DNA from 3 places in the Streptomyces sp. NBC_00271 genome. Region 1 is predicted to be linked to each of the others. Evidence: riboswitches for the same ligand, from Rfam matches in the RefSeq annotation. Region 1 holds a riboswitch; each other region holds the start of a gene.
What was found. A riboswitch is a leader RNA that binds a small molecule or an ion and turns the genes downstream of it on or off. The one in region 1 is predicted to bind S-adenosylmethionine.
Positions count from the first base shown of each region.

Region 2: it holds a riboswitch for S-adenosylmethionine, as region 1 does, so the genes downstream of both, thrC (threonine synthase) here and OG798_RS17795 (aminotransferase class V-fold PLP-dependent enzyme) in region 1, are expected to answer to the same signal.
Region 3: it holds a riboswitch for S-adenosylmethionine, as region 1 does, so the genes downstream of both, OG798_RS33610 (hypothetical protein) here and OG798_RS17795 (aminotransferase class V-fold PLP-dependent enzyme) in region 1, are expected to answer to the same signal.

Region 1 covers NZ_CP108070.1:3,817,755-3,824,880, reverse strand. Annotated here, with positions in the region: gene qcrA (cytochrome bc1 complex Rieske iron-sulfur subunit) at 1-1,053, shown strand, start outside; gene qcrB (cytochrome bc1 complex cytochrome b subunit) at 1,050-2,690, shown strand; gene trpD (anthranilate phosphoribosyltransferase) at 2,846-3,910, shown strand; SAM riboswitch class IV at 4,095-4,211, shown strand; gene OG798_RS17795 (aminotransferase class V-fold PLP-dependent enzyme) at 4,405-5,766, shown strand; gene OG798_RS17790 (Lrp/AsnC family transcriptional regulator) at 5,843-6,124, opposite strand; gene OG798_RS17785 (rhomboid family intramembrane serine protease) at 6,121-6,852, opposite strand; gene OG798_RS17780 (hypothetical protein) at 7,005-7,126, shown strand, end outside.
Region 2 covers NZ_CP108070.1:5,613,773-5,620,898, forward strand. Annotated here, with positions in the region: gene groL (chaperonin GroEL) at 1-220, opposite strand, end outside; gene OG798_RS25605 (cold-shock protein) at 576-782, opposite strand; gene OG798_RS25610 (MoaD/ThiS family protein) at 1,243-1,518, opposite strand; gene thrC (threonine synthase) at 1,607-2,935, opposite strand; SAM riboswitch class I at 2,953-3,099, opposite strand; gene OG798_RS25620 (glucosyl-3-phosphoglycerate synthase) at 3,278-4,222, shown strand; gene OG798_RS25625 (alpha,alpha-trehalose-phosphate synthase (UDP-forming)) at 4,336-5,724, shown strand; gene otsB (trehalose-phosphatase) at 5,732-6,607, opposite strand; gene OG798_RS25635 (DUF3263 domain-containing protein) at 6,671-6,898, opposite strand; gene OG798_RS25640 (ABC transporter substrate-binding protein) at 6,933-7,126, opposite strand, start outside.
Region 3 covers NZ_CP108070.1:7,367,043-7,374,168, forward strand. Annotated here, with positions in the region: gene OG798_RS33595 (hypothetical protein) at 1-756, shown strand, start outside; gene OG798_RS33600 (hypothetical protein) at 829-1,050, opposite strand; gene OG798_RS33605 (DUF3293 domain-containing protein) at 1,053-1,553, opposite strand; SAM riboswitch class IV at 1,804-1,913, shown strand; gene OG798_RS33610 (hypothetical protein) at 1,971-3,023, shown strand; gene OG798_RS33615 (chitinase) at 3,263-4,963, opposite strand; gene OG798_RS33620 (hypothetical protein) at 5,331-6,206, shown strand; gene cpaB (Flp pilus assembly protein CpaB) at 6,289-7,002, shown strand; gene OG798_RS33630 (AAA family ATPase) at 7,042-7,126, shown strand, end outside.

The DNA of each region.
Region 1 (7,126 bases):
GACATTCCAGAAGAGAACCTGCCCGCTGAGCAGGTCGACGAGCACGGTCACGGCGCGGTAGCCCTCGCGGACGAGACCAACCCGTTCGCGGACCCGGGCCTGCCGCCCCACGAGCCCCGCATCCAGGACATCGACGAGCGGGCCGCCAAGCGGTCCGAGCGTGTCGTCGCCATGCTGTTCACGTTGTCGATGCTGGCCACCGTCGGCTTCATCGCCTCGTACGTGGCGATCCCGAGGGACAAGTCGATCTTCGTCTTCCCGCTCGGGCACATCGGCGCGCTGAACTTCGCGCTGGGGATGACCCTCGGTGTGGCGCTGTTCGCGATCGGCGCGGGCGCGGTCCACTGGGCCCGCACCCTGATGTCCGACGTGGAGATCGCCGACCAGCGTCACCCGATCGAGGCGGAGCCCGAGGTCAAGGCCAAGGTCCTGGCCGACTTCAAGCAGGGCGCCAAGGAGTCCGCGCTCGGCCGCCGCAAGCTGATCCGCAACACGATGTTCGGCGCGCTGGCCCTGTTCCCGCTCTCCGGCGTCATGCTGCTGCGCGACCTGGGTCCGCTGCCCGGCACCAAGCTGCGCCACACGCTCTGGTCCAAGGGCAAGCTGCTCGTCAACATGAACACGAACGAGCCGCTGCGTGCCTCCGACGTCGCCGTCGGCTCGCTCACCTTCGCCAAGCCCGAGGGCCTGGAGGAGCACGACGAGGACTTCCAGCTCCAGATCGCCAAGGCGGCCCTGATGATCGTCCGGCTCCAGCCGGAGAACATCAAGGACAAGCGCGAGCTCGCCTGGTCGCACGAGGGCATCGTGGCGTACTCGAAGATCTGCACCCACGTCGGTTGCCCGATCTCCCTGTACGAGCAGCAGACGCACCACGTGCTCTGCCCCTGCCACCAGTCCACCTTCGACCTCTCCGACGGTGCCCGAGTGATCTTCGGCCCGGCCGGTCACGCCCTGCCGCAGCTGCGCATCGGTGTGAACGAACAGGGCTACCTCGAAGCGCTCGGCGACTTCGAAGAGCCCGTCGGTCCTGCCTTCTGGGAGCGCGGATGAGCACTACCACCACTTCCGACTCGCGCCCCTCGCGCGAGAAGGCCCCGGCCGGCGAGAAAGTCGCCGACTGGGCCGATGGACGGCTCGGGATCTACTCCCTGGCCAAGTCCAACATGCGCAAGATCTTCCCCGACCACTGGTCGTTCATGCTGGGTGAGATCTGCCTCTACAGCTTCATCATCATCATCCTCACGGGTGTGTACCTGACGCTGTTCTTCCACCCGTCGATGAACGAGGTCACGTACCACGGCAGCTACGTCCCCCTGCAGGGACAGCTGATGTCCGAGGCGTTCAACTCGACCATGCACATCTCCTTCGAGGTGCGCGGTGGTCTGCTGGTCCGGCAGATCCACCACTGGGCGGCGCTGATCTTCCTCGCCGGCATGTTCGTGCACATGATGCGTGTGTTCTTCACGGGTGCGTTCCGCAAGCCGCGTGAGGTCAACTGGCTGTTCGGCTTCCTGCTGTTCGTCCTGGGCATGTTCACCGGCTTCACCGGTTACTCGCTCCCGGACGACCTGCTTTCCGGCACCGGTGTCCGCTTCATGGAGGGCGCGGTCCTGTCCGTGCCGATCGTCGGCACGTACCTGGCGTTCTTCCTCTTCGGCGGCCAGTTCCCGGGCGGCGACTTCGTCGCGCGGTTCTACTCGGTCCACATCCTGCTGCTGCCGGGCATCATGCTCGGCCTGGTGGTCGGCCACCTGATCCTGGTCTTCTACCACAAGCACACGCAGTTCGCGGGCCCCGGAAAGACGAACAACAACGTCGTCGGCATGCCGCTGCTGCCGGTCTACATGGCCAAGGCCGGAGGCTTCTTCTTCCTGGTCTTCGGTGTCATCGCGGCCATCTCGGCGATCGCCTCGATCAACCCGATCTGGACCATGGGCCCCTACCGTCCGGACATGGTGTCCACGGGCGCCCAGCCCGACTGGTACATGGGCTTCTCCGAGGGCCTGATCCGTGTCATGCCGGGCTGGGAGATCAACGTCTGGGGTCACACGCTCGTGCTGGGCGTGTTCATCCCGCTGGTGATCTTCCCGCTGGTCCTGGTCGCGATCGCGGTCTACCCGTTCATCGAGTCCTGGGTCACCGGCGACAAGCGTGAGCACCACATCCTGGACCGCCCGCGCAACGTCCCGACCCGGACCGCGTTCGGTGCCGCCTGGATCAGCTGGTACTTCGTCCTGCTCGTCGGTGGTGGCAACGACATCTGGGCCACGCACTTCCACCTGTCGATCAACTCGATCACCTGGTTCGTGCGCATCGGCTTCTTCGTCGTGCCGGTCATCGTGTTCGTCATCACCAAGCGGGTCTGCCTCGGCCTCCAGCGCCGCGACAAGGACAAGGTGCTGCACGGCCGCGAGTCGGGCATCATCAAGCGCCTGCCGCACGGTGAGTTCATCGAGGTGCACGAGCCGCTCAGCCAGGACGCCCTGCACACGCTCACCGCGCACGAGCAGTACCAGCCCGCCCAGATCGGCGCGACGGTCGACGAGAACGGTGTCGAGCGCAAGGTGAAGGGCACGGAGAGGCTGCGCTCCAAGCTCAGCGAGGGCTTCTACGGGGAGGACAGCCAGATCCCCAAGCCCACGGTCGAGGAGTACAAGGAGATCACGAGCGGCCACGGCCACCACTGATCTTCCGACCGGTTGACCGGTCTTCACTGATCGCCACGGCGAGAGCCTCCGTCCATTGCCTGGACGGGGGCTCTTTGCCGTCTCCGGGCCTGGATAGGGTGTTCCCATCTACACAAGGAGTCCCTTTGCCGGGACGACGGACCCAGGAGCGGCTTATGAGCGCTGTGAACCCCGCTGGAGGCAACACCGCGGCGGGCCGTTCCTGGCCCGTGGTGCTGAACGGCCTGCTCGAGGGCCGCGACCAGAGCGCGGACGACACGGCCTGGGCGATGGACCGGATCATGAGCGGCGAGGCGACGGACGCGCAGATCGCCGGGTTCGCGGTGGCGCTGCGGGCCAAGGGCGAGACGGTCGAGGAGATCTCCGGTCTGGTCCGGACGATGTACGAGCACGCCAATGTGATCGAGGTGCCGGGGGACACCGTCGACATCGTCGGTACGGGCGGTGACGGCGCGAAGACGGTGAACATCTCCACGATGTCGTCGATCGTCGTGGCCGGGACCGGCGCCAAGGTCGTCAAGCACGGCAACCGGGCCGCGTCCTCCGCGTCCGGTGCCTCGGACGTCCTGGAGAAGCTCGGCGTCAATCTGGACCTGACGACGAAGCGGGTGGCCGAGGTCGCGGAGGAGGCCGGGATCACCTTCTGCTTCGCGGTGAAGTTCCACCCGGCGCTGCGTCATGTCGCGGCGGCTCGGGGGCAGTTGGGGATCCGGACCACGTTCAACGTGCTGGGTCCGCTGACGAACCCGGCGCGGGTGAAGGCACAGGCCGTCGGAGTCGCGGACCTGCGTATGGCACCGATCGTGGCGGGCGTGTTCGCCGAGCGCGGCAACTCCTCGCTCGTCTTCCGCGGCGACGACGGCCTGGACGAGCTGACCACCACCGCGACGTCCCGGGTCTGGGTCGTCCGCGACGGCAAGGTCACCGAGGAGCGCTTCGACCCGCGTGACGTCGGCCTCGAACTCGTCCCCGTGGAGGCCCTGCGCGGCGCCGACGCGTCCTACAACGCGGACGTCGCCCGTCGCCTGCTCAACGGCGAGACGGGGCCCGTACGGGACGCTGTGCTGCTGAATTCCGCGGCGGCCCTCGTCGCCCTGTCCCCGACCGACGCGCCGCTCGCGGACCAGCTCCGCGCCGGGATGGCGAAGGCGGCGGAGGCGATCGACTCGGGGGCGGCGAAGCGGACGCTGGAACGCTGGGTGGCTGCGAGCCAGTCGTAGTCCGGTTGTTCGGCCGCGGGCTGGCGGGGGTTGCCCGCGCAGTTCTCCGCGCCCCCAAAAGGGGCGCGGAGAATTGCGCGATCTTTTGCGGGTCTGGGGGCGGAGACCCCAGGTAGGGACTCGGCGTCCCGGCATACGGACGTCGGGTTGCGGGGGGAAGATCTTGTGGCAGGATGCCGTATCAGGTCATGAGCGACAGCCATCAGGCCCCGGCCGGCTGTCCGGCAACCCTCCGTCCGTGGCGGGGTGCCCCGGGTGAAGACCAGGCCGTAGGCAGCGAGGTCTACGGCAAGCGCGGACCCCTCGAGAATCCCAGGGGTCCTGGTCGTTCGAGGGAGCCTTCTGTGAGCAAGCGAATGCGATAGGGCGTAGAGCCCCGCCTCCGCACACCCCTTTTGCCTTTCCTCCCTGCGCCGAGCCGCGCGGGTGCACAGCGGTACCCCCGTGCACCCGGCCCGCGCAGCGATTCCGCCTGCCTCTCACAGGAGCTCGCCATGTCTGTCTCCACCGCTGCCGCCAACCAGACCCTTTGCGCCCCTCTGCCCGTTCTGGGCCGAGATGTCACCGTCCCGCTCGTGACCGGCGGTGAGGTCACCTACGCCGCGCTCGACTACGCCGCCAGCGCCCCCGCCCTCCAGCGGGTGTGGGACGACGTCGCCGCGTACGCCCCGTACTACGGCAGCGTGCACCGCGGCGCCGGGTACCTCTCCCAGCTTTCCACCGACCTCTTCGAGAACGCCCGCAGGACCGTCGCGGAGTTCCTCGACTGCCGGGGCGACGACCAGGTCGTCTTCACCCGCTCCACCACCGACTCCCTCAACCTGCTCGCCGCCACGCTTCCGGCCGACTGCCAGGTGTTCGTCTTCGAGACGGAACACCACGCCTCGCTGCTGCCGTGGAAGGACGCCCGGGTCACCTACCTCGACGCGCCCCGCACCCCGCAGGAGGCCGTCACGGCCCTGGAGCGGGCCCTCGCCGCCCGCGACCCCCACGGCCCGGCCCTGGTCTGCGTCACCGGCGCCTCGAACGTCACCGGCGAGCTGTGGCCGGTGCGCGAGCTGGCCGCCGCCGCGCACGCGCACGGTGCCCGGATCGTCCTGGACGCCGCCCAGCTCGCCCCGCACCACCCGGTGTCGGTGCGGGACCTCGACGTCGACTGGGTCGCCTTCTCCGGGCACAAGCTGTACGCGCCGTTCGGCTCCGGCGTGCTCGCGGGCCGCGCCGACTGGCTGCGCGAGGCCGAGCCGTATCTCGCGGGCGGCGGCGCCAGCCGCAAGGTCACGCGGCGGGTGGACGGCGGTGTGGACGTGGAGTGGCACGAGAGCGCGGCCCGGCACGAGGCCGGTTCGCCGAACGTGATCGGCGCCTACTCCATCGCCTCCGCCTGCAAGGCGCTGACCGAGGCCGGTTTCGACACGCTCGTCGCCCGCGAGGAGCAGCTGATCGGGGCCGTCCGCGCCGGTCTGGCCGAGGTGCCCGAGGTCCGCGTCCTGTCGCTCTTCGGCGACGACGCCCCGCGCGTCGGCGTCATCTCGTTCGTCGTCGAGGGCTGGAACAGCTCGCACTTCGCGGCCGCGCTGTCCGCCGAGTACGGGATCGGGGTGCGGGACGGTCTCTTCTGCGCGCACCCGCTGCTGCGGACGCTGCTCGGCAGCGATCCGCAGACGCAGGGGGAGTGCGGGGCGCCCGAGGCCGCGCCCGGGGAGAAGTCCCTCAACGCGATCCGCGTCAGCTTCGGGGCCGGTACGCCCGACGAGCACGTGGAGCGGTTCGTGCGCGCGGTGAAGGAACTGGTGCGGGACGGGGCGAAGTGGAACTACCGCACGGAGGACGGCCGCTGCGTTCCGGCGGTCTGAGATTGGCTGGGGGTGCGTGGGGGTGCGTGGGGGCCCCGCCCCCCCACATCTCCCCAAAAGGACCGCGCGGCCGTGCCTAGCTGTCGAGGCCGATGGCGAACGCCGCCTCCAGGTCGTGCTGGGAGTACGTGCGGAACGCGACGTGGGTGTCCGTCCCCTCGACGCCGGGGATCTTGCTGATCTTGCCGGGGATGACGTCCGCCAGGTCGTCGTGGGCCTTCACCCGGACCATGGCGATCAGGTCGTACGTACCGGTGACGGAGAAGACCTCGCTGACACTGTCCAGCGCGGCGATCGACTCGGCGATCTCGGGGATCCGGTCCACGCTGGTCTTGATGAGCACGATCGCGGTGATCACGGCTGGTTTTCTCCCTCGGGGGCTGCTGCTGGGGTTTTCACTCTAGTCGGCCGCCCGAACCGCACCCACGCGTAGACGAACCCCAGCGAGAAGCCCACCAGGTGGGCCAGATAGGCGACCCCGGGGCCCGAGGGGCTGCGGCCCGCCGCCAGCCATTGCAGGGTCACCCAGAAGGGCAGCACGACCCAGGCGGGGAAGCGCAGCGGCAGGAAGAAGAGGAACGGGAAGAGACTGGTCACCCGGGCCCTGGGGAACAGGTACAGGAACGCTCCGAGGACCGCGGAGATCGCCCCCGAGGCGCCGACCAGGGTCTGCTCGGAGCCGGAGTTGGCGATCGCGTAACCCAGCAGAGCGAGGTACCCGCAGACCACGTAGAAGACGGCGAACTGGACGTGGCCCATGCGTTCCTCGGTCATCGCTCCGAAGACGTAGAAGAAGAGCATGTTGCCCAGGAGGTGGAGCCAGCTGCCGTGGATGAACAGGGCCGTGGCCGGGGTGAGCCAGGCGCCCGGGGTCCCGTCGAAGAGCTCGGCGGGGATCACGCCCCAGCGCCGGAAGTAGGCCCGCTGGGCGACCACCAGCGCGTCCCCGGTCCCGAACGACGGATTGAGTCCCGAGGCGGGACCGATCAGGAAGATCAGGCAGCACAGGAAGATCAGCCCGTACGTCACCGGCGCGGACTGACCGCGCATCGTCCTGCCGACCGCCGTACCCCAGGTGCTGATCATGGTACAGAGCATGACGTAACCGGACCGATGCGCACAGAGTGCCTCGCCGCCATGGACGGCCGAGCGTCGAGTACCCGCCAGGCCGTAGGGTAACGAGCCACACGCGCCGGAGACCGGTGTCGGACGGACACTAGAAGGAAAGCGACTGCCACATGACGGTTCCCCTCCCGACCGCCGAGACTCGCTGGCGCTGCACACTCTGCGGCAACCTCACGCGATTCGACGTGACCCGCTCGTCCAAGGTCGTCGAGTATGTGCACCTCGACCTGGCCGG
Region 2 (7,126 bases), 1.8 Mb from region 1:
TGACCAGCTCGGCGCCGATCTTCTCGTACGGGTCCTCGAGCTCGATCTCCTTGGCGATGGAAACACCATCGTTGGTGATCGTGGGGGCGCCCCACTTCTTCTCGAGGACGACGTTGCGGCCCTTGGGGCCAAGGGTGACCTTGACGGCGTCGGCGAGCTGGTTCATCCCGCGCTCGAGACCGCGCCGTGCCTCCTCGTCGAACGCGATGATCTTGGCCATGTGAAGTGGTCCTCCCGGACTGGGGTGGATTGCTCCGGACCGCGCTGGCGCCCGCGACGGACGGCCTGCCTGCCCCGTGGTTCCTTGCACCACCTGGCCTGCGGGCCTCACCGACCCGGTCCTTCGTTATCACTCTCACCTTCAGAGTGCTAACGCCAATGATTAGCACTCGCCCCTGCCGAGTGCAAGCGCCTTCCCTTGATCCGCAGGTGAGAAGGGGCGCGCAACCCGCGCGTCGCGCCGGTGCGCGAGCGGGCCCACGACGGTGTCATGACAGTGCGCGGACAGACCGAAGGGCTCGTACCCCATGGGATACGAGCCCTTCGTCACGTCGAACAGTCAGTCGGCGCGTGCTTCAGCTGGTCGCGAGTCGGACCATGTCCGCCTGCGGCCCTTTCTGGCCCTGCGAGATCTCGAAATCGACCCGCTGACCCTCTTCCAGGGTGCGGTAGCCGTCCATCTGAATCGCGCTGTAGTGGACGAATACATCCGCACCACCGTCGACCGCGATGAAGCCGTACCCCTTCTCCGCGTTGAACCACTTGACGGTGCCCTGAGCCATGCCTAACTCCCCTATTACTGGCCCTTGCACAGGACCGCACTTCGCGGACCCGGGTCAGACCTCACCCCCCAACGGTTGGGGGTGTGCGCCGGAACGCGTCGACCGCGGCTGAATGTATCTGTCCAACTGCCGTCTGCAACAGGTCAATCGGACGAGAATTCCGGGCACGACCGATCGGGAATATAGGGAGAATTTGCGAAGATTCAGGGCAAGTCGGGCCCCATAAAAGCCATATAAGGCTCAAAAGCGCGGGACACTTTGGCTACTTCTTGCCGGACTTCGGGCGCGAACTCATATGCGCCCGGCATGCAAAGTGGAGCGGGTTCCCCAACTGTACCCCGCTCAACCATACAGAATTGCCCCCTCCGCTTCTCTCACGGAGGGGGCAATTCGATGAACTCTCGGTAATTGGCATTACCCAGGGTAACTATCTCACCCTGGGTAACGGCTCTCGAGGAGGTCAGCCACCGGCGACGGCGGGGATGATCGAGACGCCCGCGCCGTCCGGCGTCGCCGTCTCCAGACCCTGCTCGAAGCGGACGTCGTCGTCGTTCACGTAGACGTTGACGAACCGGCGCAGCTTGCCCTGGTCGTCCAGGACGCGCGCGGCGATACCCGTGTGGTTCTTCTCCAGATCCGCGATGACCTCACCGAGGGTCCCACCCTCGGCCGTCACCTCGGCCTGACCACCGGTGTAGGTGCGCAGGATGGTGGGGATGCGGACGGAAACGCTCATTCTTGTGACCTCCGGTCAGGTAAGGGCTTTTAGGGGCGCGGGGAACTGCGCGACCAGCCCCCACCGGCCCGCAGACGAACAACGACGCTTACGCAAGCCCAGCTTCCCGGAAGGAGTCCAGGCTCGGACGAATGGTCGCCGTCAGCCCCGTACCGGCCACCGCGTCCAGCGTCTTCAGACCATCACCGGTGTTCAGAACGACGGTGGTCAGCGTCGGGTCGAGCAGCCCGCTCTCGATCAGCTTCTTCGTCACGCCCACCGTCACGCCACCGGCGGTCTCCGCGAAGATCCCCTCGGTACGCGCGAGCAACTTGATCGCATCGACGACCTGCTCGTCGTTCACGTCCTCCACGGCCCCACCCGTGCGCCGCGCGATGTCCAGCACGTACGGCCCGTCGGCCGGGTTGCCGATGGCGAGCGACTTGGCGATGGTGTTCGGCTTCTGGGGCCGTACGACGTCGTGGCCGGCCTTGTAGGCGACGGACACCGGCGAGCAGCCCTCGGCCTGGGCACCGAAGATCTTGTACGGCTTGTCCTCGACCAGTCCGAGCTTGATCAGCTCCTGAAGACCCTTGTCGATCTTCGTGAGCTGGGAGCCGGAGGCGATGGGGATCACCAGCTGGTCGGGGAGCTTCCACCCCAGCTGCTCGCAGATCTCGTACGCCAGGGTCTTGGAGCCCTCCGCGTAGTACGGCCGCAGGTTGACGTTGACGAAGCCCCAGCCCTCGCCGGCCGGGTCGCCGATCAGCTCGGAGCAGAAGCGGTTCACGTCGTCGTAGTTGCCCTCGATGCCGACGAGCTCGCCGCCGTAGATCGCGGCCATGACGACCTTGCCCTGCTCCAGGTCGTGCGGGATGAACACGCAGGAGCGGAAACCGGCCCGGGCGGCGGCGGCACCGACGGCGCCGGCGAGGTTGCCGGTGGAGGAGCAGGAGAGGGTGGTGAAGTCGAAGGCGCGGGCCGCTTCGATGGCCTGGGCGACGACGCGGTCCTTGAAGGAGTGCGTCGGGTTGCCGGAGTCGTCCTTGACGAAGAGCTTGCCGGCCTCGACGCCCAGCTCGCGGGCGAGGTTGTCGGCCTTGACGAGCTTGGTCCAGCCGGGGTTGATGTTCGGCTTGTCGGCGACGTCGGCCGGGACGGGCAGCAGCGGCGCATAACGCCAGATGTTCGCGGGGCCCGCTTCGATGCGCGCCCGGAGCTCTTCGGTTTCGTAGGCCGAGAAGTCGTACGCGATCTCCAGCGGGCCGAAACACTCCTCGCAGGCGAAGACCGGGCCGAGCGGCACGCGGTGCCCGCACTCGCGGCAGGAAAGCGCGGCGGCGGGTCCGAGATCCACACCGACTACGGTGGTGGTGTCGCCCGCGACAGGGTTCGTGGTGCTTGCAACAGTCGAACTTGCAACAGTCTGCGCAGCCATGGAGGCGAGGCCCTTTCTCCTCATCTTCCTCACGACGCACTTCGCCGTGAGACGGATTTGGCACCTTCCCTAGCCGGGAGCCTCGCCACATCAATGTGACAGGACCAGCTGGAGGGTTGCCGGGGCTTCATCGGGCCGTATCCCTCTGCCCCTCTGGATGAGCGGTATTCGGTTGTGTCGTGCGGTGGTGCGGTGGTCCGCAAATGATCTACGACATGCGATGGTCATCCGCGTTGTTCAAGACTGTAACCGAAGGCCAGGACAGTTGAGATAGTCGTCCGAACCGCGAGATGGATCACACCGTGAGACACCGGGTGATCAGACAGTGAGGAGCCGCAGACTGTGCTGAAGGAAACTGAGCGCTGGCTGAGCAATCGCTCCTGGTCCGTGACCGATCGCCCGCTCCACAGACTCATGTCCGCCAAACGGGCCACGGGCTCCTCGGTGAGCGTCGTCCTGCCTGCGCTGAACGAGGAGGAGACGGTCGGCGAGATCGTCGCCATCATCCGCCACGATCTGATGCAGCAGGTGCCCCTCGTCGACGAGATCGTCGTCGTCGACTCGGGCTCGACCGACCGCACCTCGCAGGTGGCCGCCGCGGCGGGCGCGCGCGTGGTGCACCGGGACGAGATCCTGCCGCGCATCCCGACCGTGCCCGGCAAGGGCGAGGTGCTGTGGCGTTCCCTCCTCGTGACGAGCGGGGACATCGTCTGTTTCATCGACGCCGACCTGAAGGAGTTCTCCTCGGACTTCGTCTCCGGGATCGTGGGGCCGCTGCTCACCGAGCCCGGTGTGGACCTCGTCAAGGCGATGTACGACCGTCCGCTCGGCGGTGCGGCGGGGCAGGGCGGCCGGGTCACCGAACTCATGGCCCGCCCCCTCCTCAACATGCACTGGCCGCAGCTGGCCGGCTTCGTGCAGCCGCTCGGCGGGGAGTACGCGGCCCGCCGCTCGCTGCTCGAACAGCTCCCCTTCCCCGTCGGGTACGGGATCGAGCTGGGCATGCTGGTCGACGCCCTGCACCTGGTGGGCCTGGACGCGCTCGCCCAGGTCGACGTGGGCGTGCGCAAGCACCGCCACCAGGACGGGCAGGCGCTGGGCCGGATGTCCGCCGCGATCTACCGCACGGCCCAGCTCCGGCTGGCCCGCGGCCACCTGATCCGCCCGGCCCTCACCCAGTTCGAACGGGGCGGGGACGGTTTCGAGCCGCGTACCTACTCGGTCGACACGGAGGAACGTCCCCCGATGGTCGAAATCGCCGAGTACCAGAAACGCAGGGCGGCGTAGAAGCGCCCCGTCAGGGGCGCGGGGAACTGCGCGACGAGCCCCCACCGGCCCGCAGACGGCATACGGCTGAAGGGAACGTTTGAGCGTTTCCACGTGGGGCTAAGTTTCGAGGCATGGCTTCAACGCAAGGCGCCCACAACATCCTCGTCGCCTCCAACCGCGGCCCGGTCACCTACGAGGTCCAAGAGGACGGCTCGCTGCGCGCCAAGCGCGGTGGCGGCGGGCTGGTCTCGGGCCTCTCCGCGATCGGGCCGGACGCGGGGGCCCTGTGGGTGTGCTCGGCGCTCGGCGACGGCGACCGCGAGGCGGTCCGGCGCGGGATCGCCGAGGACGGCGTACGGATGCTGGACATCGACGCCGACGTGCACGCGGACGCGTACAACGGCATCGCGAACTCCGTGCTGTGGTTCGTCCACCACATGCTGTACCAGACCCCGCTGGAGCCGGTCTTCGACGCGGAGTTCCGGCGCCAGTGGGCGTCGTACGAGGCGTACAACCGCGCGTTCGCCGAAGCGCTGGCCGCGGAGGCGGCGCCGGGCGCGGTGGTGATCGTCCAGGACTACCACCTGACCCTCGTCCCCGGGATGCTCCGCGAACTCCGCCCCGACCTGCGGATCGGCCACTTCTCGCACACCCCCTGGGCGCCGGTCGACTACTTCCGGATGCTGCCCGACGACATCGCCGAACAGGTGCTGCGCGGCATGCTCGGCGCGGACCGGCTCGGCTTCCTCACCCAGCGCTGGGCGGACGCGTTCACCGCCTGCTGCGACGCGCTCGTCGGCGGGCTCGGCGACACCCGGATCGGCGTGCACGGGCTCGGCGCGGACGCGGACTTCCTGCGCAGGCGCTCGCACGAGGCGGACGTCGCCGACCGCATGGCCGCGCTGCGCGAGCAGATCGGCGAGGGCCGCAGGACGATCGTGCGGGTCGACCGGACCGAGCTGTCGAAGAACATCGTTCGGGGCCTGCTGGCGTACCGGCAGCTGCTGGCGGACCACCCGGAGTGGCGCGAGCGCGTCGTCCACGTGGCCTTCGCCTACCCCTCCCGTCAGGACCTGGCCGTCTACCGCGACTACACGGCCGAGGTGCAGCGCGTGGCGACCGAGATCAACGACCGGTACGGGACGCCGGGCTGGACCCCGGTCGTCCTCCACGTCAAGGACGACTTCGCCCGCTCCCTGGCCGCGTACCGGCTCGCCGACGTCGCCCTCGTCAACCCCATCCGCGACGGCATGAACCTCGTCGCCAAGGAGGTGCCGGTCGTCTCCGACGAGGGGTGTGTGCTGGTGCTCTCCCGGGAGGCGGGGGCGTACGAGGAGCTGGGCGAGGACGCGGTGGTGGTGAACCCGTACGACGTGGTCGGCACCGCGCGGGCGCTGGACGCGGCGCTGACCATGCCGGTGGGGGAACGGGCGGAACGTACGAAGCGGTTGGCCGCCGCCGGGACGGCGTTGCCTCCGGCGCAGTGGTTTCTTGAGCAGTTGCGGGAGTTGGAGGGCTGAGTAGGGATCAACGGTCCAGGCGACTCGCCAATGCCTTCAGCAGGCGTACGACTCCCGCGGGGCCGTCGACGACGAGATCGGCCCGTTCGGCCAGTTCGGTGACTTCCGCGCTGCCGCTGCACACCAGCAGGCCCAAGACGCCGTCCGAGCGGAGTTTGTCGACGGCGGCGAAGGCGGGGAGGTCGCCCAGGTCGTCGCCGGCGTACATGACGGCTTCGGCGCGGACCTCGCGGACGTACTCCAGGAGGGCCACGCCCTTGTCCATGCCCGGGGGACGGAGTTCGAGGACCATCCGACCGGGTTCGACGATCAGGCCGTGGCGGGTGGCGAGGTCGGTGAGGGGTTCGCGCAGTGCCTCGAACGCGGCCTGGGGGTCCTCCGCGCGGCGGGTGTGGACCGCGACGGCGCGGCCCTTCTCCTCGATCCAGGTGCCGTGCCAGGCGCCGATCCCGTCGAGGACCCCGGGCAGCTCGGCGCGGACGGCGGCGACGCCGGGGTGCGGGGCGGGGGCGTTGACGGTGCCGGTGCGGGCGTCCCAGCGTTCGGCGCCGTAGTGGCCGAGGACGACGAGGTGGTCGAGGCCCGGGACGCCCGCGAAACCGCCGTGGCGGACCGCCACTCCGGCCGGGCGGCCGGTGACGACGGCGACGGAGGCGACCTTCGGGGCGAGGGCCGCGAGGGCGGGGACCGCGTCGGGGTGGGCGCGGGCCTGCTCCGGGTCGGCGACGATGGGGGCGAGTGTTCCGTCGAAGTCGAGCGCGATGACGGCCCGGTCGGGCCGGGTGAGGATGGCGTCGAGGCCGTCGCGTCCGGCGGGGGTCACGGGTGTCGGCAAGGGTTCCATGACGTCCGAGGATTCCGGGTTTTCCGAGTGGCTGCCCATGCTCCGACCCTATCCGCGCGCCCCCGGGCGCACCCACGGCTCACCGAGTCACGTCAGGCGGTGTCAGCGTTCCGCGCGGCGGGTGTCCCGGATGCGGCGGAGGCGGTTCACCGTGATCGGGTCGTGGGCGAGGGCGCGGGGGTCGTCGAGGAGGGCGTTGAGGAGTTGGTAGTAGCGGACGGGGGCGAGGCCGAGTTGCTCGCGTATCGCTCGTTCCTTCGCGCCGGGCCCCGCGAAGGAACGGCGCTCCATGGCGAGGATCCCCCGCTCCCTCCCGCTCAGTTCGTCCATGACCGCACCGTAGCGCCCACCACCGACAGCGGAGCTACCCCGCGGAGTCCCTCGTGGTCGCCGTCTGCTGGAGCGAGCCGAGGATCCCGGCCGGACTGCCGTCCGGGGAGACCGCCTTGCCGATCTGCTTCTTGATGTCGGCGCTGACGGCGGCCCAGGACGTCTTGCCGACCGGATAGAGCTGGGAGGAGGCGAGCTCGTCCAGGAACGGGGTGAGGTCCGCGTCGT
Region 3 (7,126 bases), 3.5 Mb from region 1:
GCATGTGACGCCTTCAAGGCCCCCAGCTCCGATCAGCTCACCCCCATGCCCAGCAACGTGCCTACGACGCCGCAGTACCAGACGGCGGATGACGTGGTGGCTGCGCTCGATCGAGGGGGCATCACCTGTGACGTGCTCCGGCGCAAAGTCGGCGGCCTCGACTGCAAGGCCTCGATCGACGGAGCGGAGGTGGAGAACCAGATCCAGGTGCTGAATCCCAAGAAGTCCAGCCGGAACGAGGTCGGGGACTCCATCGCCAGCTGGCGCAGCAGCGGCAACACCATCGTGGCCGCCGGCAACTGGTTCATCCGCGTCCTGCCCAACGGCTCCCCCGACTACTCCGTGAAGATCGCCAAAGCCGTCGACGCCGTCGTCCTTCCTCCTCTGTATCGCCTGCCCGCCATCCCCCAGAAGCCCCAATACAAGAGCGTCGACGCGCTCGCCGACGCGCTGGACAAGTCCGTCGGCTGCGACCGGCGGAAGACGGAGTCGGCCGACCAAGCACTGTGCGAGACGCAGGCGGCGAAGACGCGCCCCTGCGGTGGGTCCGGCGACGAACGCGACGCCCACCTCATGCTGCACGACAGCTCCGCCGCCCGGAACGACTACATCCGGCTGCTCCTCAGCGACGACCACGTCCCGTACTACATCGCCACGGCAGGGAACTGGACCATTCAGCTCTGCGACACCGCCACCGGGCAGGAAGCGGCCCGAGATCTCGGAGGGGTCGTGGTCGACCACAGGGCGAACAAGTGAACCGGTACGGCGACGCAGCGCGTCGCGACCGCCGGGCCGGGGCTGTTCGCCGTTCCGTCGAGCGTCGTGATCTCAGTCGGTGCCGTCCACATGGGAGCGGGCCAGGCCGCGCAGCGGGGACGTCTTGTCCCACACGTGCCAGCGCACCCCGCACAAGGGATCGGTCTCGTACGTCACCTCCGCGGGAAACCCGTCGACCCTGACCCGCTCGGACGGTGGGCCGTCAAGAGTTCTCCCGAGGGTTCTGCCGCAGTGGGGACAGTGGACCGGGGTCCGCATGGGGTACATGCCCATCGTCACCGCTCCTGTCGTACGCCGGTGCCTGTGCTCCTGGTGGACGCCGCCCAGCCACTCACGGCTGCGGTGTCGCCGTCGCACGACGACACGCGCCATGCGTCGGGAGTCCAGGTGAAGATCGCGTCCTGGCCGAAGCGACGGCCGAGTTCGCGTGCCGCGCTGTCACTCATGCCCGCGACGGCGACACTCTCCTCGACGTGCGTGCCGCGCGCGTCACCTCCTGCCGCGGGCCACCAGGTGAGCTGCTGCCGGTCGAGCTCATCGAGCAACAAGCTCTGAGCGTGGGCGTTGTACTCGGCGGAGGCGGTACGACCACGAGGATTCGAGGCCGTGATCACATGAAGGGCGCTGTCGTCGGCCGGTTCCGGGAAGGATCCCTCGGCCGTGCCCGTCGAACGCGGTTCGACCCGTACGGTCCGGTCGTGGAAGTGGATGTCCACGACCGCGTGACGGTAGAGCTCCCAGTTCTGGGGCGCACCGGGCGCGTCGGTGGTGTGCACAAGGGCCTCCTGTGGAACGAAGGACCCCCTTACACGCCGTGCAGGGAGATCGATGCCTGCCCCCATGGGCATGGGAGCACGGTGTGGCCCGGAAAGTCACCCGCACGGTGTGCGCGATGGCTAACCGGTGGCTTCCCCCGGCCGCGCGCGGCCGGGTCGGCCGAGTCGCAAGGTGTCACGAATCGGGTCCCGGAGCAAGGGGGTTCGGATCACGTTGCGAAGGCCGGTCAGGGGTGTTAATTTCCCGCTCGGTCACGAGTTCCAGCGCCAAGTCCCGGCTTGCTGGACGGCATCCCGTCCGTCGCGGATGTCCCCGGGGACGGCCGATCGCCGCGCGTGGTGCGTGGTGAACCGCAGATCACCGCGGTGCGGACAGTGCGCTACCGGGGTCCTTCGACTCCGGGAGGCTGCCCGACCATGCCCGTTCCCTCCGAGACCGAGCCCGACCGCGTGGGCCTGCCGGTCATCGAACTCACCGCCGCTCGGGTGCTGTTCCGAACGGCCGAGGCGAGCGGCCTCGGTTCGCCGGGGACTGATGACCTCTTCGGCGAATGGCTCGACCGCGGCTTCGACATCGCCTTCTACCGCTCCGCGGACCGGCCTCCGCAAGCGCGTGCCGTCGAACAACGGGACGACGTGCCCGAGTGGCTGAGCAACAGCCGTATCGGCAAGGCCCCCTTGGAGGCAGTCTGTCTCAACCCGCGCCGGGACGCTCCCTCCCCGGGTGAGGAGCCCACCCCGGTGTCCCCAGCAGTCGAAGGGACCTCGGAACCCGAGGAGACCACCGAGTCCGCCGAGGGGACGGACACGTGCACCTGCGCGCATGGCGGCATGCCTGGCCTCTGTTGGGGACACGAAGCCGACAAAAGGCAGTACGCGAAGGTGGAGAACCAGGACGAGGACGACGAGGATGACGAGAACGACGACTGCGTCCTGGAGGTCGTGGACGACTTCGCCGAAGGGATGGCGAACGATCCGATCTACGACCTGAGTGACACACTTCCCCCCGACCTCGACAGGCGCTCGCTTCGAGGGCTCACCACCCTCATCGATATCGCCCAGGCGAGACTGGACAGGGAGAGATGGACCACTGACGGGCCGTGGCAGCTCTGGTGGTCCTCCTGCGGCAGCGACGTCGCAGGGCCCCTGAACGCAACCGACGACACCGATTCCTCCAGTGCCGATTCGGACGAGGGAGCAAACGACGGCAGCTGCTATGTGTCCCTCCAGAACGACGACGACCACACCGTCGAGGTCATCAGGGCGCGCGGGGCGGAACAGCACGTGATGTACTCCGCGCCCGCCTGGGAGCCCGGCAGCGAGTCTCAGGTCCGTGATACTTCGGATGCGCTGCGGAGCCTCCTGGACCGGGTGACGGAACAGGTGCGCGAGGCCGGCTACACCGTGGCGGGCGACTGGACCGTCAACTGGTCACGCTGCTACGTGTTTCTGGCCAGCCGGCACTACTGATGGCCATCGCCGCGCTGCCCTCCGCCGTCTGGTCCCGTTGGCGACGAATTCGGCAGTGCTGAGCGTCAAGGTCTCGCTGAGGCCGGAGACGTACGCACGGCCCCGGAGGTCCGGCCGGGTCGCCGGAACAACCCCGCGGCCCGCCACCGCCGAGTCCGTTCGCACCTGGCAACAAGCCGGGATGCGATGACGGTTTCGGGCGGGGCGGGCCGTGTTCAAGGGGCGTGACGAGAGGCGCGTCAGCCGAGCGCGTGCACGTGCGCCCCCACCGAGTTCGACCACGCGTTGCCCGCCGCGGCGTCCCAGTTCGTCGACCAGGTCATCGCGCCGCGCAGGTCCGGGTAGGTCTTGGAGGGCTTGAAGGAGCCGCAGTTGGTGCCCTTGGCCAGGCAGTCCAAGGCGTTGTTCACCACCGTCGGAGACACATAGCCGCTGCCCGCGCCGCTCGTCGAGGCCGGGAGGCCCAGGCCCACCTGGGAGGGGGCCAGGCCGCCCTGGAGCTGGATGCAGGCGAGGGCGGTGAGGAAGTCGACCGAGCCCTGGCTGTAGACCTTGCCGTCGCAGCCCAGCATCGAACCGCTGTTGTAGTACTGCATGTTGACGACCGTCAGGATGTCCTTGATGTTCAGGGCGGTCTGGAAGTACGTGTTCGACGTGGACTGCATGTCGATCGTCTGCGGGGCCATGGTGATGATGAGGGACGAGCCCGCCTTGGCGGACAGGGACCGCAGGGCCTGCGTCATGTACGTCGCGTTGAGGCCGTTCTCCAGGTCGATGTCGACGCCGTCGAAGCCGTACGTCTGCATGAGGGAGTAGACGGAGTTCGCGAAGTTCGTCGCGGACGTGGAGTCGCTGATCGACACCGTGCCGTTCTGGCCGCCGATGGAGATGACGACCTTCTTGCCCGCGGCCTGCTTGGCCTTGATGTCCGCCTTGAACTGGTCGACGGTGTAGCCGCCGAGCCCGGCCGAGTCGAGGTTGAAGGTCACCGCGCCCGGCGTGGTCGTCGCGTCCGCGAACGCCACCGCGATGATGTCGTACTGGGACTGCACGGCGGAGATCTTCTGGACCGTCGCGCCATTGTTGAAGTTCTGCCAGTAGCCCGTGACGGCGTGCTTGGGGAGGGAACCGCCGCCACCGCCACCCGAGGACGCGGTCGTCGTGCCCGTCACCGCCGTCGACTTCGCCGACTCACCCGCCGCGTTCGTCGCCGTGACCTGGAAGGAGTACGAGGTGGAGGCCGCGAGGGACGAGACGGTCGCCGATGTTCCCGTCGTCGACTGGACCTTCGTACCCGCCTGGTAGACGTTGTAGCCCGTCGCGCCCGACACCGTGTTCCAGGAGAGGGAGACGGAGGAGGACGTGGTGGAGGAGACCGTCAGGCCGGTGGGTGCCGCCGGGACCGTGGGGGCCGGGTCGCCGCCTCCGCCGCCGTCGGGGCCGAAGACCGAGAGGTCGTCGGCGTAGTACGGGGCCTGGCCGTACCACCCGTGCGTGTACACCGTCACCGAGGTCGTCGACGCGCCCGTGGTGAAGGTGGTCGAGAGCTGTTTCCAGGAGGCGGAGTCGGGGGTCCAGGTCGAGACGTCCGTGGTGCCGGTGCCCGTCACGCCCAGGTAGGCGTACCCGCCCTGCAGCCACGAGCTCAGCGTGTACGTCGAGTTGGGCTTGACCGCGACGGCCTGGGTGCACTGGGCGTTGTCCTGCCCGGCGGGCGTGCCCTTGAGGGCGGCCGAGCCGCCGTGCACCGGTGAGGAGACGGTCGTACCGCTGCCCGCCGTACAGGTCCAGTTGCTCAGGCCCGACTCGTAGCCGCCGTTCTTGGCGTTGTTGACGTCCGCCGCCTGGGCCTGGCCCGCCAGACCGGTGAGGGAGAGGACGGAGGCGGTGACGACGGCGGCGAGGGCGCCCGCCCATCTGCGTCGGGGCGGTCGGGGCATACGTATGACGCGGTCCACTGGGACCTCCGGTGAGGGGAGGGGAGGGAGGGGGGAGAAGCGGGGTGCGCAACGGTGGCCACCGTCGGACGTTGCTGGCGTACAAGTTGGTCCAGACCAATTCGGTTGTCAAGACCTCTGGTGGGTGACAGGGGTGGCCGGGCGCTTCAATCGGCCCGCAGGGTGGGCGACTTGTGGCATATTCGTCTCACTCTCCGTTGATCAAGCCCGTACCTTCCGTGAGTTGATCTGGAAGATTCGGTGTTGAGGCGGCCATGCCGTGGATATGGTGCTGATGCAAGAGGACGTCACAGGGGCCATCTGAGGCGGTGGTCGACCACCCCGCCACAGTGAACGGGGTGTGTGCAGCGTGCCGACCGCGATAGCCGTCACCAGTCCCGATCTGGTGCTCCCGCCGCACGACCGGCAGACCCCACCCGCCGTGGTGCAGCCCCTCGACAGTCTCGAAAGCTCCCTCACGGGCATGCACGCCCTCATCGAGCAGCACGGATACGTCATCGCGCTCTACCCGGCCTCGGTCGAGGACGCGGTCACCCGGCGGCTGCACACCGTCCGCTCCGTCCTGGAGAGCGACCGCATCGCCCTGCTCGGCATCGACCTGCCGCCGCTCGGAGTGGCCCTGCTGGCCCAGCAGTTGCGTCAGCTGTCGGTCTGCGACTTCAGCCCGGGCGTGCTCGCCTCCTCCGCCCGGCTGCTCGCCCACTACATCTACGCCGGCGCCCTGCTCGGCTCGGTCGCCAAGCTCGACCGGGTCCCGGTGACCCTGAAATCGCACGCCAAGTCATGGGTGCCGGGCGCCCAGTTCGCCGTACTGTCCCATCCACGCCCACAGCTGGCCCGGATCGGGCAGGACGAGCTGCCCGGTCCCGAGTTCGGCACCCGGCTGCTCGTCGCCGCGGGCCAGCCGCCCTCCGACTGGGTCACCGCGACCCTCGCGCCCGCCTGGCGTGTGCAGGGCGTCGCGACCGTACCGCTGCCGCAGGAGTCGGCCCGCTGGTGGGGCACCACCAAGCTCGCCGAGTTCGCCGCCGGTCTGTACGACGTCTCCGTGCTCTACCAGCTCGTGTCGTCCGTCCGCCGGGAGGCGTGCCACTGGTGCGGTCTCGAACTCATCGGTGACCGCTGCGGGTTCTGCGCCGCGCCGCTGCCCCCGCCTCCCGAGCTTCCGACGGCCACGGTGCGGGCAGCATCCTCAGTACGCGCTCTGTCCCGAGGCGCAACTTGAGCATCCGCAGTACACGTGAAGAGCACCAGGCACGACCGCTCGACCCCGCCGTCCCCGCCCCACGATCGAGGTTGTCCGCGTCATGAACTCACGCCAGCGCCGCGGCGTCATCCTGCTGGTCCTCTCGGTCCTGTGCGCCCTGGGCGCCTTCGCCGGAGTGCTCTCGGTGATCCGTGACGTGAACTCCAAGGTCGGCCCGGAGGTGGCGGCGTACCGCCTGAAGGACGACATCGCGCCCTACAAGGAGCTGTCGGCCGACCAGTTCCAGCGGGTCTCGATGCCCAAGCGCTGGCTGTCGAGCACGGCGGTCACGAACCTCGGCCAGATCCGCGGGAAGATCGCCGTCACCCAGCTCCAGAAGGGCTCCCTGCTCCAGACCGACATGATCGTGGACCGTCCCGCGCTGGAGGCGGGCCAGCAGGAGATCGCGATCATGATCGACGCGGCGACCGGTGTGGCCGGCAAGATCGACCCGGGCTCCAGGGTCAACATCTACGCCACCTTCAAGGCCGAGAACGACAAGCAGAAGGACCAGTCCAAGGTCATCGTGGCGAACGCCCGCGTTATCGACGTCGGCAAGCTCACCGCCCTCGACCCCGGCCAGTCCAGCAACGACCGGCGCAACAGCGCCACCCAGGCCGTCCCCATCACCTTCGCGCTCGACACCGCCGACGCCCAACGCGTCGCGTACGCCGAGTCGTTCGCCGAACACGTCCGCCTGGCCCTGGTCGCGGGCGGCTCCGACGCGACCGTCGCCCCCGGCGACCGTACGTACTCCCTCGACGAGGACAAGTAGGAGGCCGCGCATGAGGTCCACGCCCATGGGGCTGTGCCGATGACCATCCGTATCCTCCCGGCCGTCAGTGACGTCGACTCGGCCCGTGCGCTCGCCACCCTGCTGAGCCAGCTCGCGGACGCCG